Regions from separate parts of the Pseudonocardia oceanicola genome, predicted to be linked through region 2. Evidence: riboswitches for the same ligand, from Rfam matches in the RefSeq annotation. Region 2 holds a riboswitch; the other holds the start of a gene.

Region 1 (7,736 bases), on a different contig from region 2:
CCCAGCGCGGCGAGGAAGGACTGGCCGGGGCGGGTGATCAGCGAGATCGGGTAGGCCGTGAACCACACCGACGCCGACTCCACGGCCTGGCGCGGGCCGGGATCGGCGAACGGGTTCTGCCACATCGTGCCCTGGCCGGAGAACTGCCGGCCGATCTCGTTGGCGTCGGCCAACATGGACTGGCTGAGCAGCCACGACACGTACGCCGGGTTCTCCCCGGTCGCCGCGCCGTCCTTCGCCACCGACCGCCGGAGGACGGGCGACTTGGCCCGGGCGCGGTGGCGCAGCGTGCGGGGCCGCGCGGGATGCAGGTGCTCCGCGTAGGTGATCTCGCTGGGCTCATGGGGCTGCTGCTCCGAGCTGTCCCCGGTCTCCTCGGTCTGCGCCTCGGACAGCGCTGCGTCGTCTGCCATCTACTCTCCGTGCTCGCCGCGACCCGGTCGTCGCCCGGGGTGGGTGTACCACCCACGCCTGCGGGGAAACGACGGTGACGCGCCGACGATGCGCCCGTCCACCCGTCCGTAGGGGCCGAGCGGTGTGCCGCACCGCTCGGCCCGACGCCTCGGTGCCCCCAGACCGCTCAGTGCCCGCAGACCGCTCAGTGCCCGCAGACCGCTCCACCCGGTCCGGCGTCGGTGCCCAGCCGCAGCGGGTCGAGGTCGCGGGGGTCCGGGACGGGCGTCCACCGGCCGTCGACCTCGCGGTAGTCCCACCGCGGGCCGGAGGCCGCGATCGCGCGGACGGCCCCGACGAGCCGGTCGACGTCGGACCCGGTGGTGTTCAGGCCCAGGCTGACCCGGACGGCGTCGGCCCCGCCCGCGAGGCGGGCGAGCAGGGGGTGGGCGCAGAACCGCCCGTCGCGCACCCCGATCCCGTGCTCGGCGGACAGCGCGGCCGCGACGAGACCGGCCGGGATGTCGGCGACCGTGAAGGAGACGACCGCGACCCGGTCCGGTGCGTCGGCCCAGATCCGGAGCGGGCGGACGGTGCCGGACAGCCCACCGAGCAGCCGCGCGAGGAGGGCGCGCTCGTGGGCCGGGACGATCTCGTCGATCACCGGATCGAGCACGCGGCAGGCGGCGGCGATCGCGGCGGCGCCGAGGACGTTCGGCGTGCCGGCCTCGTGCCGGTGCGGTGCCGGGGCCCAGCTCACCTCCGCGGTGCGGTCCTCCACACCGACCGAGCGGACCGCGCCGCCGCCGGCGAGGTACGGGGCGGCGACGTCGAGCCAGTCCCGCCGCCCGACCAGCGCGCCGGCGCCGTAGGGGGCGTAGAGCTTGTGCCCGGACAGCACGACGTAGTCCACACCGGACACCGCGAGGTCGACGCGGCGGTGCGGGGCGAGCTGCGCGGCGTCGAGCACCACGCGGGTACCCGCGGCGTGCGCGATCGCGCAGATCTCGTCGATCGGCAGGATCTCGCCGGTGACGTTGGAGGCGCCGGTGATCGCCAGCAGTGCGGTCCGCTCGGCGGTCAGCGCGTCCCGCAGGAGGTCGAGCGTCTCGCCGACGGTGTCCGGGGCCCGCAGCACGCGGTGGTCGGTGCCGCGCCAGGCGAGCAGCGTGGCGTGGTGCTCGACGTCGAGGCAGAGCGTCGCGCCCGGGACCGCGCCGGCGAGCAGGTTGAGCGCGTCCGTGGTGTTGCGGGTGAACACGACGACGTCGTCCGGGCGGGCCCCGACGAAGCGGGCCACGGTGTGCCGGGCGCCCTCGAGGACCGAGGTGCAGACCTGCGAGGCGTAGCCGGCGCCGCGGTGCACGCTCGAGTAGTAGGGCAGCAGCTCGGTCACGTGGTCCGCGACCGCGCGCAGGGCGGGGGCACTGGCGGCGAGGTCGAGGTTGACACAGGGCACGGTGCGGCCGTCGACCAGCGGGACCGGCAGCCCGGTGCCGACGAGCGCCGGCAGCGGCGTCGGGTCGGGGGCGCCGGTGCGCCGCGATGCGCCGGCGGTGCGCAGCGGCGCGGTGGTGACGGCGGTACGGACGTCGGACATGGTCGATCCTCCCGGATCGCTCAGGACCCGGTGCGGCACGACGTGCCGGACGTGAGGGTCCGCGCTTGCCGGCCGCGGGTCCGCGGCGGCCCGGTCGTCACCCGGAGCACCCCGCCGCGGAGGAGGGTTGCCGGCCAGCGAGCCGGGGCTTGGCGCTGGCGCTCTTGACCTGGCGACGACGGTAGGTCGCGCGCCGTGGCGCGGTCAAGTGCGAGCCGAGCCCGGCATCGGCATCCGGGGCGTGCTCGCGTGGGGTGGGGCTGCGGCTGCGTCCGTGCCGGGCGGCCTTCTGCGCCGCCGGTTCCTGGCGGCTCCTCGCTGGTCGGGCACACCACTCCGAAGCCCGCCGACTCCGTCCGCCGACCGCCGGGGCCATCCGGCGGCCGTCGAGACCCGGCCGCCCGCTCGTCGGTCCACCGAAGCCGTTCGCGGACCGGGCGGGGTGAGGAACCTCCCGGGAGCTTCCCGCCGCGACGTCCGCGGAGACAGGCTGTGATCATGCTGTTCATCGGGCCGGCGGCCGACGAGTCGACGGACGAGCACGAGGGGTTCGTGGCCGGTCTGGACGCCGCGGGGCGGGCCACCGACATCTGGACCGACATCCGGTCGGAGGCCCGGGACGGCCGCTCGGGATACGTCGCGGTGCTCGCGCGGTGCGAGTGCGGGTGGTCGGGCCTGCCGCGTCCGGCTGATGCGGCGGGACACCGGGCCGCCGAGCGGGAGTGGATCGACGGGCACTTCACCGCCGTCGTCGGGGCGGGGCCGTGGCCCGACGAGATGTTCCTGCGGTCCCCGGTCCGCGTGACCTCCGCCGTGACGTGAGCCGGAGTGCGTTGACGCGCCTCGCGGCGGCCGGGCACGATCATGCCGACGAGACCTATTCGATCGTTCGTTCAGTGAGGCGCTCGCGGCGGCCGGATGAGCCGGGCGGGCGGGCCGTCGCGGGCGGGCGGGGAGCGGAGCAAGGATGCGGACGCGGTTCACGGAGCTGTTCGAGGTCGAGCACCCCATCGCGCAGGGCGGCATGCAGTGGGTGGGACGGGCGCCGCTCGTCGCGGCGGTGGCGAACGCGGGTGGCCTGGGCTTCATCACGGCCCTCACCCAGCCCACCCCGGAGGACCTGCGGGCGGAGATCCGGCGCTGCCGGGAGCTGACCGACGAGAAGTTCGGCGTCAACCTCACCATCCTGCCCGCGATCACCCCGCCGCCCTACGCGGAGTACCGCCAGGTGATCATCGAGGAGGGCGTGCCCTTCGTCGAGACCGCCGGGGCGAACCCGATCGAGCACCTCGAGCACTTCCACTCCGCCGGGATCAAGGTGATCCACAAGTGCACCTCCGTCCGGCACGGTCTCAAGGCGCAGGAGCTCGGCGTGGACGCCCTGTCGATCGACGGCTTCGAGTGCGCCGGGCACCCCGGTGAGGACGACGTCCCCGGGCTGATCCTGCTCCCCGCCGCCGCCGACGCGGTGGAGATCCCGTTCATCGCATCCGGCGGCTTCGGTGACGGGCGCGGGCTCGCCGCAGCGCTCGCGCTGGGTGCCGACGGCATCAACATGGGCACCCGGTTCATGGCGACCGTCGAGTCGGGCATCCACCAGAACGTCAAGGACAGGCTGGTCGAGGCGGGGGAGCGCGACACCCGGCTGATCTTCCGCCAGCTCCGCAACACCGCGCGGGTGGCCGACAACGCCGTGTCCCGCGAGGTCGTGGAGAAGCTCGCCGCCGGCGCCCGGTTCGAGGACGTGAAGGACCTGGTGGCGGGCACGCGGGGCGCCATGGTCTACGAGACCGGCGACCTCGACCACGGCATCTGGTCGGCGGGCATGGTGCAGGCGCTCATCCACGACGTCCCGACCTGCGAGGAGCTGATCAGCCGCATCGTCCGGGACGCCGAGGAGATCATCACCGGCCGCCTGTCCGGCATGGTCGGAGCACCGGCCGCGGTCTGACCCACCTCCGCGAGTCGGGAGTGCCCGCAGCACGAGTCGGGAGTGCCCGCAGCGCGAGTCGGGCCGTGGGCTTCGGTGAGTCGGGAGTGCCCGCAGCGCGAGTCGGGCCGTGGGCTTCGGTGAGTCGGGCTGTGGGCTTCGGTGAGTCGGGCTGTTCGGTGAGGCGGGCCGTGGGCTCGCGCGGGTCGGCAGCTGGCCGGGCGGTCGGGGCCGGGAGAGACTGGGAGGCGTGCCTCCCGACCCCGACCCCGACCCCGACCCGGACCCCGATGCTCCCGGGAAGAGCACCCCCGACGAGAGCACCCCCGACGAGAGCACCCCCGGCGAGGGCACCCCCGGCGAGTGCACCCCCGACGAGAGCACCACCGACGAGAGCACCACCGACGAGAGCACCACCGACGGGAGCACTCTCGGCGAGAGCACTGCGGGCGACCGGATCGCCGCGGCGCGCGAGTCCGCCGTCGCTCGGCAGGCGGCGCTCGAGGTGCAGGTGGCGGCGCTCGCCGAGCAACAGGCACTGACCACGCACGACGACGAGCACGACCCCGAGGGCGTCACCATCGGCTTCGAGCGCGCCCAGCTCCTCGGCCTGCTCGCCGGGGCCCGGGGCGAGATCGCGGCCCTGGACCGCGCCGCCGACCGGCTCGGTCGCGGGACCTACGGGCTGTGCACCCGGTGCGGTGCCGCCCTCCCCGACGTCCGCCTGGAGGCCCTGCCCGCCGCCGAGACCTGCCTCGCCTGCGCAGACCGGCCGCGTCGCCGCTGATGCCGGCCCCCGATCCGCGCAACATGCCGGCCGACCCTCGGCGACCCGTCGGGCCGGCCCACCTCAGGCGACCGCGCGGCGAGCCAGCCTGACCCTCGGCGTGCTGTCCGGCACGGGAGCCGTGATGGCGCCCGGCGCGCCGCCGAGGCACTCGAGTTCGCCACGGTCGACGAGGTAGCGCACGTGCGAGGCGGTCTCGGCCAGCGCGCCGATCCGCATCGGGCCGACCTCCTCCCACGGCCGCGACCAGGTCAGCCGGGCCGCGATCTCCCACATCGTCGGCTCGCCGGCCTCCCGCACGATCCCGAGCAGTTCGCGGCAGCGCTCGGCGTGGTGCGCCTGCAGCGCGCGCGATCGTGCGGCGAGGCCCCGGAACCGGTACTCGTGCGCGGGCAGCGCGGTGAGGCCGCCGTGCTCGGAGTCCGTGCCGGCGACACGCTCGAGCGAGTCCAGGAAGGTGGCGAGGGCCGGGTCGTCGGAGCCGGGGGTCAGGCCGATGTTGGGGGTGATCCGCGGCAGGACGTGGTCGCCGGTCAGCAGCACCCCGGCGTCGGCCTCGAGCAGGCAGATGTGCCCCGGCGTGTGTCCCGGTGTCCACAGTGTGCGAACCGTGCGACCCTTCAGGGGGAGGGCGTCGCCGTCCTCCAGCAGGACGTCCGGCTCGGCCATCTCGCCCCCCGGCCCGCCGCTGCGGGGCCCGGTCAGCTCACCGACCTCGGCGTCGGGCGCACCGCACCCGCAGAGCCATCCGGCCATGGCGTCGCGTCGGTCCTCGGCGCTGCCGCTCCACCGCTGCGGAAGGGTGGCCGCCTCGGCCGGGTGCATCGCGACCCAGGCGCCGCTGCGCTCGGCCAGGCGAGCCGAGAGGCCGTGGTGGTCCGGGTGGACGTGCGTCGCCACGATCCCGACGACGTCGTCGAAGGTCGCCCCCGATGCGGCGAGCCCGGCGACCAGGGCCGACCAGGTGTCCTCGGTGTCCCAGCCGGGATCGACGACGACCACGCCGTCGTCGCCGGGAACGAGGTAGCAGAGCGTGTAGCGCAGCGGGTTGTGCGGGATCGGGACCGGCACGGACCACAGGCCCGCCTCCAGCCGCTCGACGGGCGGGAGCACCTTCGCGGCCCACGCCGCGCGTTGCGCGGTGCCGACGACCTCCACGCCCGCGGGGACGCCACCCGCGGGGACCTTGTGCACCACGTGGACACCCCACTTCCTGGACGCCGAACGTCCGTAAACCCCCTCGGACGGTAACGCCCGCCGGCCCGCTCACTCAACCGAGCGCATCAGGAACGTGACGAGACGCTCGGCATAGTCCTCGACGTCGATCGCCGGCCGGAGCCGCTCCGGTGTGGACGAGACGTGCAGGGCGACGCCGCCGCACAGCGTGTCGAGCAGCAGCGTGACGGGGGTGTCGGCCGGGATCTCCCCGCGCTCGATCCCGCGCCGCACCATTGCCCGCGCGGCCCGGACCTGCGCCTCGCGGTGCCGCTCCCACCGCTCGGCGACCCCGGGCAGCTGCGGCGCGTCGAGCCCCATCCGCTCGACCGCACGCCCGGACGGGCCGAGGTGCATCTCGAGGAGCTGGCGGGCGAGCCGGACGAGGTCGCCGCGCACGGTGCCGGTGTCGACGTCGGCCACGGGCGGCACGCGGTCGGCCAGCGCGCCGACGAGCAGCGCCTCCTTGCTCGGCCAGCGCAGGTAGATCGACGCCTTGCCGACCCCGGCGCGCCGGGCCACCGCCTCGACGCTGAAGCCCGCCCAGCCCTGCGTGCCGAACAGTTCGACAGCCGCGCTGGCGACCCGTCGGTCGACGTCGGGATCGCGCGGGCGGCCCGCGGCGGGCGAGGTGCTCATCTCCGGGCCAGGTTAGCCGCGCCGCGTGCGGCCGCGGCGGCCCCGGGCGCGGGCGGGACGGCCCGCACGGTCCGGACCCGATGGGGCGAAGGTGGCGGAGCCGAAATTGCATGGCGCAAGCATGTGTGTATGCTTGCGTGTAGCAACCAAAGGGGAGGCAGTGGTCAGCACGTCGACGGCGTCCGACCTCGTGGAGGTCATCCGCGAGTTCGTCGGCCTCGGGCGCCTGGCCCGCCACCTGGCCGATGCCGAGGCGGTGGGCGAGGGCGCGTGTGTGCTGCACCCGTCCCGGGCCGGGCTGCTGGGCCTGCTCGTCGCCGACGGGGAGCAGCGGCTGGGTGTGCTGGCCGCCGCACTCGACGTCGACGCGTCGGTGATCAGCCGACGCGTCGCCGCGCTCGAGGAGGCCGGCCTCGTCGACCGACGCCCCGACCCGGAGGACCGCCGCGCCTACCTGGTAGGTGTGACCGACCGGGGCCGCGCCGCCCTCGCCGCGTACCGCGAGCACCGCGCTCAGCAGGTCGCCGCCGCCCTGGCCCATCGCACGGACGAGGAGGTCGGGCGGATCGCCGGGGAGTTGCGGGGTCTGGTCGCCGACCTGCACCGCATCCCGCCGCCCCCGCGCCGGCGCCCGGACCCGGCCGGCACCGGTTAGCCGCGCCGCCGGGGTATCCGGTACCCCGTGGCGCCCCGCCTCCGCACCACCCGAGAATTGCCAGAGACGAGGAAGCACGCGTGTCCACCACCCGCGGCGAGACGCCGCTCGCGCCCAGCGCACCGGCGGCGCAGCCGCCCGGCTCCCCCGACGGCGCCATGACGCACCGCCAGGTCCTGCAGGCGCTGTCCGGCATGTTGCTGGCGATGTTCACCGCGTTCCTGTCGGCGACGATCGTCTCGAACGCGCTGCCGACGATCATCACGGACCTGCACGGCTCGCAGAGCCAGTACACCTGGGTCGTCACCGCGACCCTGCTGTCCTCGACGGCGAGCACCCCGATCTGGGGCAAGCTGGCGGACCTGTTCTCCAAGAAGCTGCTGGTGCAGCTCGGTATCGTCTGCTACATCGGCGGGTCGGTCCTCGCCGGGTTCTCCCAGTCCGTCGACGTCCTGATCGCGTGGCGGGCCGTCCAGGGCCTGGGACTCGGCGCGCTGCAGTCGCTGATCATGATCGT
Region 2 (7,736 bases):
GGCAGCCGTCGTGGCGGCCGTCGGCGTGTGGAGCACCCGCCCGCGTCCCGAGCAGATCCCGCCGCTCCCCGCCGTGTCGCTGGACAGCGCGGCGGAGTCGAGCACGCGCAGCTCGGCGCCGCCGCCGACGGCCACCCCCACCGAGCTGGTCGTCAGCGTGACGGGAAAGGTCCGGCGGCCCGGCCTCGTGCGGGTGCCGGACGGGTCACGTGTGGCCGACGTCCTCGAGGCGGCGGGCGGCGCCCTGCCCGGAACCGATCTCGGCATCGTCAACCTGGCGCGGCGGGTGGCCGACGGGGAACAGGTGGCGGTCGGCGTGCCCGCTGCTCCCGACGCCGGCGGCACGCAGGCGGGCCCGGCACCGGCGGGGGGTGACGCCGGCGCGACCGTCGCGGGCAGGGTCGATCTGAACCGCGCGACGGTCGAGCAGCTCGACGGGCTGCCCGGTGTCGGTCCGGTCACCGCCCAGCGCATCCTCGACTGGCGCACCCGCAACGGCCGCTTCGCGCGGGTCGATCAGTTGCGCGAGGTGGAGGGTATCGGCGAGCGCCGGTTCGCGCAGCTCCGGGACCTGGTGACGGTGTGAGGACGCGGGAGGATCGCCGCGCGGTCGCCGAGGAACCGCGGGCCCGGCCGGACCTGCGACTCGTGCCCGCGGCCCTCGCCGCCTGGACGGCGGTGCTCTGCGCGGTGCTCGGCGGCCCGTTCGCCGCTCTCGCCGCGTGCGGCGTCGCCCTCGCCGCGATGGTCGCGACGACGCGGCGGCGGGTCTCCGGACGCACCCGCTCCGCCGCACTCGCGGCCGCCGGATGTGCCCTGGCGGTGGGCCTGCCCGCCGGCCTGGAGGCACTCCTGGTCCACGACCACCCGCTGCGTGCGGCCGCCGAGCGCGGATCGGCCGCGATCCTGCGCGTCACGCTGACCGACGACCCGCGTCCGCTGCGCGGTCCGGCCTACGGCGCCGACTTCGGCGCCGACCGGCTGCTGGTCGAGGCGGATCTGGAGAACGTGGCGGTCGGTGCGGGGGAGTGGCGGTCGGGCGGTCGCGTGCTGCTGCTGGCGCCCGCGGAGGGCTGGGGCGCCCTCCTCCCGGGGCAGACGGTCACCGTCGAGGGGCTGCTCCTGCCCGCCCAGCGCGCCGACCTCACCCTCGCGGTCCTGCGGGTCCGCGGGGCACCCGTGGCGGCGACCCCGCCGCCATGGTGGCAGACCGCGGCCGGCACGCTCCGGGACGGGCTGCGGCGGGCGGCAGCGGTCCTGCCGGAGGACTCCGCGGGCCTGCTGCCCGGGCTCGCGGTCGGCGACACCCGCGCGCAGACCACGGAGGTCGAGGAGGACTTCCGCGCCGCCGGCCTCACGCACCTCACGGCGGTCTCCGGCGCGAACCTCGCGATCGTCGGTGGTGCCGTGCTCGGGCTGCTCCGGCTGTTGCGGGCGGATCCGCGCCTCGCCGCGGCGCTGGCCGGGGCCGCCGTCCTCGCCTTCGTCGTGCTCGCACGGCCGTCACCCAGTGTCGTACGTGCCGCCGTGATGGGCGGCATCGTGCTGCTCGCGCTCGCCCTCGGGCGCGGCCGGTCCGCGGTCCCGGCCCTGGCGGCGGCGGTGCTCGTGCTGTTGGTGATCGACCCGGCGCTCGCGGTCGACGTCGGCTTCGCCCTGTCCGTCCTCGCGACGGCCGCGCTCGTCCTGGTCGCCCCCGGCTGGGCCGCCGCACTACAGAGGCGCGGTGTCCCCCAGGGCGTCGCGGAGATGCTCGCGGTCCCGGCGGCCGCGTGTGTCGCCACGGCTCCGCTGATCGCCGGTCTGAGCGGCCAGCTCAGCGTCGTCACCGTGCTGGCGAACCTGCTGGTGGTGCCGGCGGTCGCCCCGGCGACGGTCCTGGGGGTGCTCGCCGCCGTGGTCTCACCGCTGGCGCCCGGGGCGGCCACCGCGTGCGCGTGGCTCGCCGGGCCGGCGGTCGCGTGGCTCGTGCTGGTGGCCGACCGCGCCGCGGCCATCCCCGGAGCGGTGCTGCCCTGGCCCGAAGGCGTGGGGGGCGCGCTCCTGCTGGCCGGTGCGCTCCTGGTGCTGGTCGTGCTCCTCCGGTTCCGCCGCTCCCGCCTGTTCGTCCTCGCGGTCGTGATCGGTCTGGCGCTGGTCCTGGTGCCCACCCGCGTGATCCGCCCCGGCTGGCCGCCCCCGGACTGGGTCGTGGTCGCCTGCGACGTCGGCCAGGGCGACGCGCTCGTCCTCGCCACGGGCGTTCCCGGCCAGGCGGTCCTCGTCGACGTCGGTCCCGACGACGGCCCCACGGACGCCTGTCTGCGCCGCCTCGGCGTCGACGCGCTGGCGCTCGTGGTGGTCACGCACCTGCACGCCGACCACATGGGCGGTCTCGCGGGCGCGCTGCGCGGTCGGGCGGCCGGCGGGGTCGCACTGGGGCCGGCGCACGAGCCGGCCGGGGCCCTGCGGCGGATCGCGCAGCAGGCCGCGGAGGCCGGCGCGCCGGTGCTCGAGCTGACCGCGGGCCGGCGCCTCGCCTGGCCCGCGCTCACGCTCGACGTCCTGGCCCCGGAGCGCGCTCCCGAGTACGTCGACGGCGAGGACGGCACCGCCGTGAACAACACGTCCGTGGTGCTCCGCGCGACCACACCGGCCGGGCGCATCCTGCTGACCGGCGACGTGGAGCTCGACGCCCAGGCCGACCTCCTGCACAGCGGCGCGGACCTGCGGGCGGAGGTGCTCAAGGTGCCCCACCACGGCTCCCGCTCGACCAGCCCGGACTTCCTGCGGGCCGTCGCGCCGCGGGTCGCCCTCGTCAGCGTGGGTGCGGGCAACTCCTATCGGCACCCGAACCCGGGCCTGCTGGATCTCCTGACGGCGTCGGGGGCGGTCGTGCGGCGCACGGACCAGTCCGGCGACGTGGCCTTCACGCGCGACGACGAACTGGTCGCCCGCGGGGACCCGCTCCCGGCCCCGCGGCGCTCCCGCGGGGGCCGTCGCACCCGCCGCCGGACCGTCGGGACGACGACGGGCCCGGAGGAACGCGTCCTCCGGGCCCGGTCGTGGTCCTGGCGTGTCGGGTCAGTGGCCCTCGAGCGCCTCGCGGACGGCCGTGCTGGTCGACGGCACGGTCGCGGTCGGGCGGGCGTGGGCGGACACGGCGTCGAGCGTCTTGAGCCCGTCGCCGGTGATCAGCAGGACGGTCTCGGCGTCCGGGTCGATCGCGCCGGCCTCGATCAGCTTCTTCGCCGTCGCGACGGTGACGCCGCCCGCGGTCTCGGCGAACACGCCCTCGGTGCGGGCGAGCAGCCGGATGCCCTCGACGACCTCCTCGTCGGTCACGTGGCCGACGGCGCCGCCGGTGCGGCGCACGGAGTCGAGGACGTACGGGCCGTCGGCGGGATTGCCGATCGCCAGCGAGCGCGCGATGGTGTCCGGCCGGACGGGCTGGATGACGTCGTGGCCCTGCTCGAAGGCCGCGGCGACGGGCGAGCAGCCGGTGGCCTGGGCGCCGAAGATCGTGTAGGGCTTCTCGTCGACCAGGCCGAGCTTCACGAACTCGCCGAAGCCCTTGTCGACCTTGGTCAGCTGCGAGCCGGAGGCGACCGGGACGACGATCTGGTCGGGCAGGCGCCAGCCGAGCTGCTCGGCGACCTCGTAGCCCAGGGTCTTCGAGCCCTCGGCGTAGTACGGGCGGACGTTCACGTTCACGAACGCCCACTCCTCGTGCTCGGCGGCGAGCTCGGTGGCCAGGCGGTTCACGTCGTCGTAGTTGCCGTCGACGGCGAGCAGGGTGCCGCCGTAGACCGCCGTGGTGGTGATCTTCGCCTGCTCCAGGGAGGAGGGGACCAGCACGACCGAGTCCCACCCGGCGCGGGCGGCCGCCGCGGCGACGGCGTTGGCCAGGTTGCCGGTGGAGGGGCAGCAGAGGACGGAGAAACCCAGCTCGCGCGCGGCGGCGAGGGCGACGGCCACGACCCGGTCCTTGAAGGAGTGGGTGGGGTTGCCGGTGTCGTCCTTCACCCAGAGCTTGCGGAGCCCGAGTTCGGCGGCGAGCCGGTCCGCCTGGATCAGGCGGGTGAAGCCGGGCTCGGTGTTCGGGAAGGACCGGACGTTCGACGGGACGGGGAGGAGGTCCTTGTAGCGCCAGATCGACGTGGGGCCGGACTCGATCGACTCCCGCGTGACCTGCGGGAAGTCGTACGCGATCTCGAGCGGACCGAAACACTGCGGACAGGCGAACTCCGCGGCGAGCGGCGTCTGGTGGCCGCACTCGCGACAGGACAGCGCGCGGGCGGAGCCGAGGTCGAGGGTGGTGCTGGCAGGCGTGTCTGCAGTGAGAGTCATCAGATCTCCTCATCTGTCCCGCTGGCGCGGGCCGGAATTGGCACCTGGTCCGTCGACGTGCCCGCACCGGATCGGTGCGCACGCGGATCGTCGTTCGACGCCGGTTGCCGGGGCTTCGCCGGGCCGTTCCCTCTGCCCCTCTGGATGAGCCATATGCGGTTGTGCCGAGCGGGCCCCGTACGGGGAGCGAGCGCGGCGGCCGGATCGATCCGGATGACGTGCACGTTACGGCACCGGGCTCGCACCGTGCCACCAGGCGCCACGATGTGGGAGGCGTGTCACGGATCGTCGGTGCCGTGCGCGACGATGACGGGCGGGCCCGGGCCGACGGGTCCCGGTGCCGCACCGCGGGACGCGTGCGAGAGGAGCTCCGCCCATGCCGGCCACGAAGCCGCCCGGCCCCGTGCAGCTCGTCGTGGGCGAGGAGGAGCTGCTGCTCGAGCGGGCCGTCAGCGAGATCCTCCGGACCGCCCGGGCGGTGGATCCCGAGACGGACATCCGCCGGTTCCGGCCCGCCGAGCTGAGCCCGGGGGAGCTGGTCGGGCACCTGAGCCCCTCGTTGTTCGCGGAGGGCCGGGTCGTGGTGATCCAGGGGGCGCACGAGGCGGGCAAGGACCTCGCGGCGGCCGTCCTGGCGTACGCCGCCGAGCCGGCCGACGGGATCGTGCTCGTCGCGGTGCACGCGGGCGGCGCCCGCGGGAAACAGCTGGCCGACGACCTGCGCAAGGCCGGCGCGGTCGTCACCAGGTGCGACCGGCTCACCCGGGCCGACGAGCGGGCCGACTTCGTGCGCACCGAGGTGCGCCGGGCCGGCGGCACCATCACCGCCGAGGCCGTGGGCGTGCTTCTCGAGGCGGTCGGCTCGGACCTGCGGGAGTTGGCGTCGGCCGCGAACCAGCTGGTCTCCGACACGGGTGGGCAGGTCGACGGCCGCGCCGTACGCCGGTACCACCGCGGACGGGCGGAGTCGTCGGGGTTCGCGGTGGCGGACAAGGCGGTGGCCGGGGAGCGAGCGGGAGCGCTGGAGGCGTTGCGCTGGGCGCTCGTGCTCGGCGTCGCCCCGGTCCTGGTGGCCGACGCGCTGGCCGACGCCGTGCGCACCCTCGCCAAGGTCGGTGCGGCCGGCCGGGGCGACCCCAACCGCCTGGCGGGCAGCCTCGGCATGCCACCCTGGAAGATCCGTAAGGCGCAGGGGCAGGTGCGCGCCTGGCGGCCGGCCGGTATCGCGACCGCGATGGCGGCGGCGGCGCAGGTCAACGCGGACGTGAAGGGCGCGGCCGCCGACCCCGCCTACGCCCTGGAGCGCGCGGTCCTCGCGGTCGTCGACGCGCGCGGCACCGGCTGACCCCGCCGCCGGCGCGGCCAGCACCTCCCGGCCGACCCTCATGGCGCCATGACGCGCTGGGGCGCGGCTTGAAGGTGCGTTATGGAGCCATAATGCGCTCGGCGGGGCCTGGGAAGTGTGTTGTGGAGCCATAACGCGCTCAGGCCGGGGCTCGAAGGTGCGTTATGGAACCATAAGGCGCTCGGGCTGGGCTCGGACGTGCGTGATCAGGCCTTGATGCACCACTGTCCCAGGGCTCCTGCGCCAGTCGGGCCGCCGTGACGCACGTGGTGCACGGCGGCCGTACTGCTGAGAACGCGTCGACGGCGCTGCCTCACGGGAAAAGGCAGCGCCGTCGACGGGATGCTCGACCGGGGAGCCCGGGAGCCTGCGCGGGCGCGGATCGCGCCCGCGGATCACGCGCCGATCTTGGCGACGCGCTTGGCGATGGCCGCCTTGCGGTTGGCGGCCTGGTTCTTGTGGATCACGCCCTTGCCCGCGGCCTTGTCGAGGGCGCGAGCGGCTGCGCGCTGCAGCTCGACGGCCTTCTCGGTCTCGCCGGCCTCGGCGGCCTCGCGGAACTTGCGGATCGCGGTCTTGACCGACGACTTGACCGACTTGTTGCGCTGACGGCGCTTCTCGTTGGTCTTGACCCGCTTGATCTGGGACTTGATGTTCGCCACGCTGGTGTGCCTCGAGTCTTCCTGGTGCTGGTACGTATCGGGGGGCTCAGGCGACCCCGACCGGTTCTCCACCGATGCGAGCGAGCACGCCGAGCACTCGGTCGTCCATGCTACAACCCGGGCCGGACGACGCCTGCACGGGCCCGTGCTCGGCTCTCGTGGTCGACGTCGCGAGCTCCGTCTGCGCGGGCCACGATCCACTCTCGCACGCCCGGGGCACGACGCCGGCCGGACGCGCCGCGCGGCGGGAGGATGGCGCCGCACCGCCTCGCTGACCACCGCGACCAGCCGGTCGGTCCAGGTGTCGCGGTGACGGTGCGCCGGCCCTCCGTGTCCACCAGCAGCGGCTGTGTCGACGAACCGGGGGCCCGGACTCGACGAGCCCCCGAACCGGCGGGCGCGCCGCAGCCCGGCGCGCCCGACGACGCTCCGTAACGCGGACGTAGCACGGCTGAAGTTGGCCCGGCCCAGGGGGAACGGTCAAGATGACCCCCGTGAGCCGAGCAGTGGACCGGAGACCAGTACGGATGGGCGAACGACCCGCACAGGACGACGAGACCGCTGCCACGGACGGGTCCGGCTCGAACGGGACGGGCCGGGCCGGGGGTTCCGCCCTGTTCGACGGCTACCTCGAGCCCGACCGGCCGAACCCGGACGCGTTCGACGAGATGTTCAACGCCGACGGCAGCGTCCGTGCGCCGTACCGGCACCTGCACGACGCGATCGCCCCCACCGCCGCCGCCGACCTGGCCGCGCGTTCGGAGGCGCTCGACCGGGCATACATGGACCAGGGCATCACGTTCAGCCTGTCCGGCAAGGAGCGCCCGTTCCCGCTGGACATCGTGCCGCGGGTGATCAGCGCGAGCGAGTGGAGCCGGCTCCAGCGCGGGATCGTGCAGCGGGTGAAGGCCCTCGAGGCGTTCCTCGCCGACGTCTACAACGACGCCCAGATCGTGCGCGACGGCGTGCTCCCGCGCCGGCTGATCACCAGCTGCGAGCACTTCAAGCGGGCGGCCCACCTGCTCAACCCGCCCAACGGCGTGCGTATCCACGTCGCGGGCATCGACCTGGTCCGCGACCAGGAGGGCACGTTCCGGGTGCTGGAGGACAACCTGCGCAACCCCTCCGGCGTGTCCTACGTGATGGAGAACCGCCGCACGATGGCGCGGGTCTTCCCCGACCTGTTCACCCGCCAGCGGGTGCGCGCGGTCGGCGACTACTCGACCCACCTCCTGTTCGCCCTGCGCGCGGCCGCGGCACCCAACGTCGCGGACCCGACCGTCGTCGTGCTGACCCCGGGCGTCTACAACTCCGCCTACTTCGAGCACTCGCTGCTGGCCCGGCAGATGGGTGTCGAGCTCGTCGAGGGCCGGGACCTGTTCTGCCGCGACAACGTGGTC

The links. Region 2 has a riboswitch for S-adenosylmethionine ahead of thrC (threonine synthase). Riboswitches for the same ligand answer to the same signal wherever they lie in the genome.
Region 1: linked by a shared signal. The riboswitch ahead of ACL02T_RS01855 (aminotransferase class V-fold PLP-dependent enzyme) and the one ahead of thrC (threonine synthase) in region 2 are both predicted to bind S-adenosylmethionine.

The regions. Positions count from the first base shown of each region.
Region 1 covers NZ_JBJZON010000001.1:401,089-408,824, forward strand. Annotated here, with positions in the region: gene treS (maltose alpha-D-glucosyltransferase) at 1-413, opposite strand, end outside; gene ACL02T_RS01855 (aminotransferase class V-fold PLP-dependent enzyme) at 599-1,993, opposite strand; SAM riboswitch class IV at 2,050-2,163, opposite strand; gene ACL02T_RS01860 (hypothetical protein) at 2,492-2,815, shown strand; gene ACL02T_RS01865 (NAD(P)H-dependent flavin oxidoreductase) at 2,961-3,944, shown strand; gene ACL02T_RS01870 (TraR/DksA family transcriptional regulator) at 4,174-4,710, shown strand; gene ACL02T_RS01875 (MBL fold metallo-hydrolase) at 4,774-5,907, opposite strand; gene ACL02T_RS01880 (TetR/AcrR family transcriptional regulator) at 5,977-6,564, opposite strand; gene ACL02T_RS01885 (MarR family winged helix-turn-helix transcriptional regulator) at 6,725-7,219, shown strand; gene ACL02T_RS01890 (MFS transporter) at 7,300-7,736, shown strand, end outside.
Region 2 covers NZ_JBJZON010000015.1:102,240-109,975, forward strand. Annotated here, with positions in the region: gene ACL02T_RS20980 (ComEA family DNA-binding protein) at 1-586, shown strand, start outside; partial or broken gene ACL02T_RS20985 (ComEC/Rec2 family competence protein) at 745-2,727, shown strand; gene thrC (threonine synthase) at 3,064-4,329, opposite strand; SAM riboswitch class I at 4,336-4,480, opposite strand; gene holA (DNA polymerase III subunit delta) at 4,706-5,674, shown strand; gene rpsT (30S ribosomal protein S20) at 6,070-6,336, opposite strand; gene ACL02T_RS21005 (circularly permuted type 2 ATP-grasp protein) at 6,864-7,736, shown strand, end outside.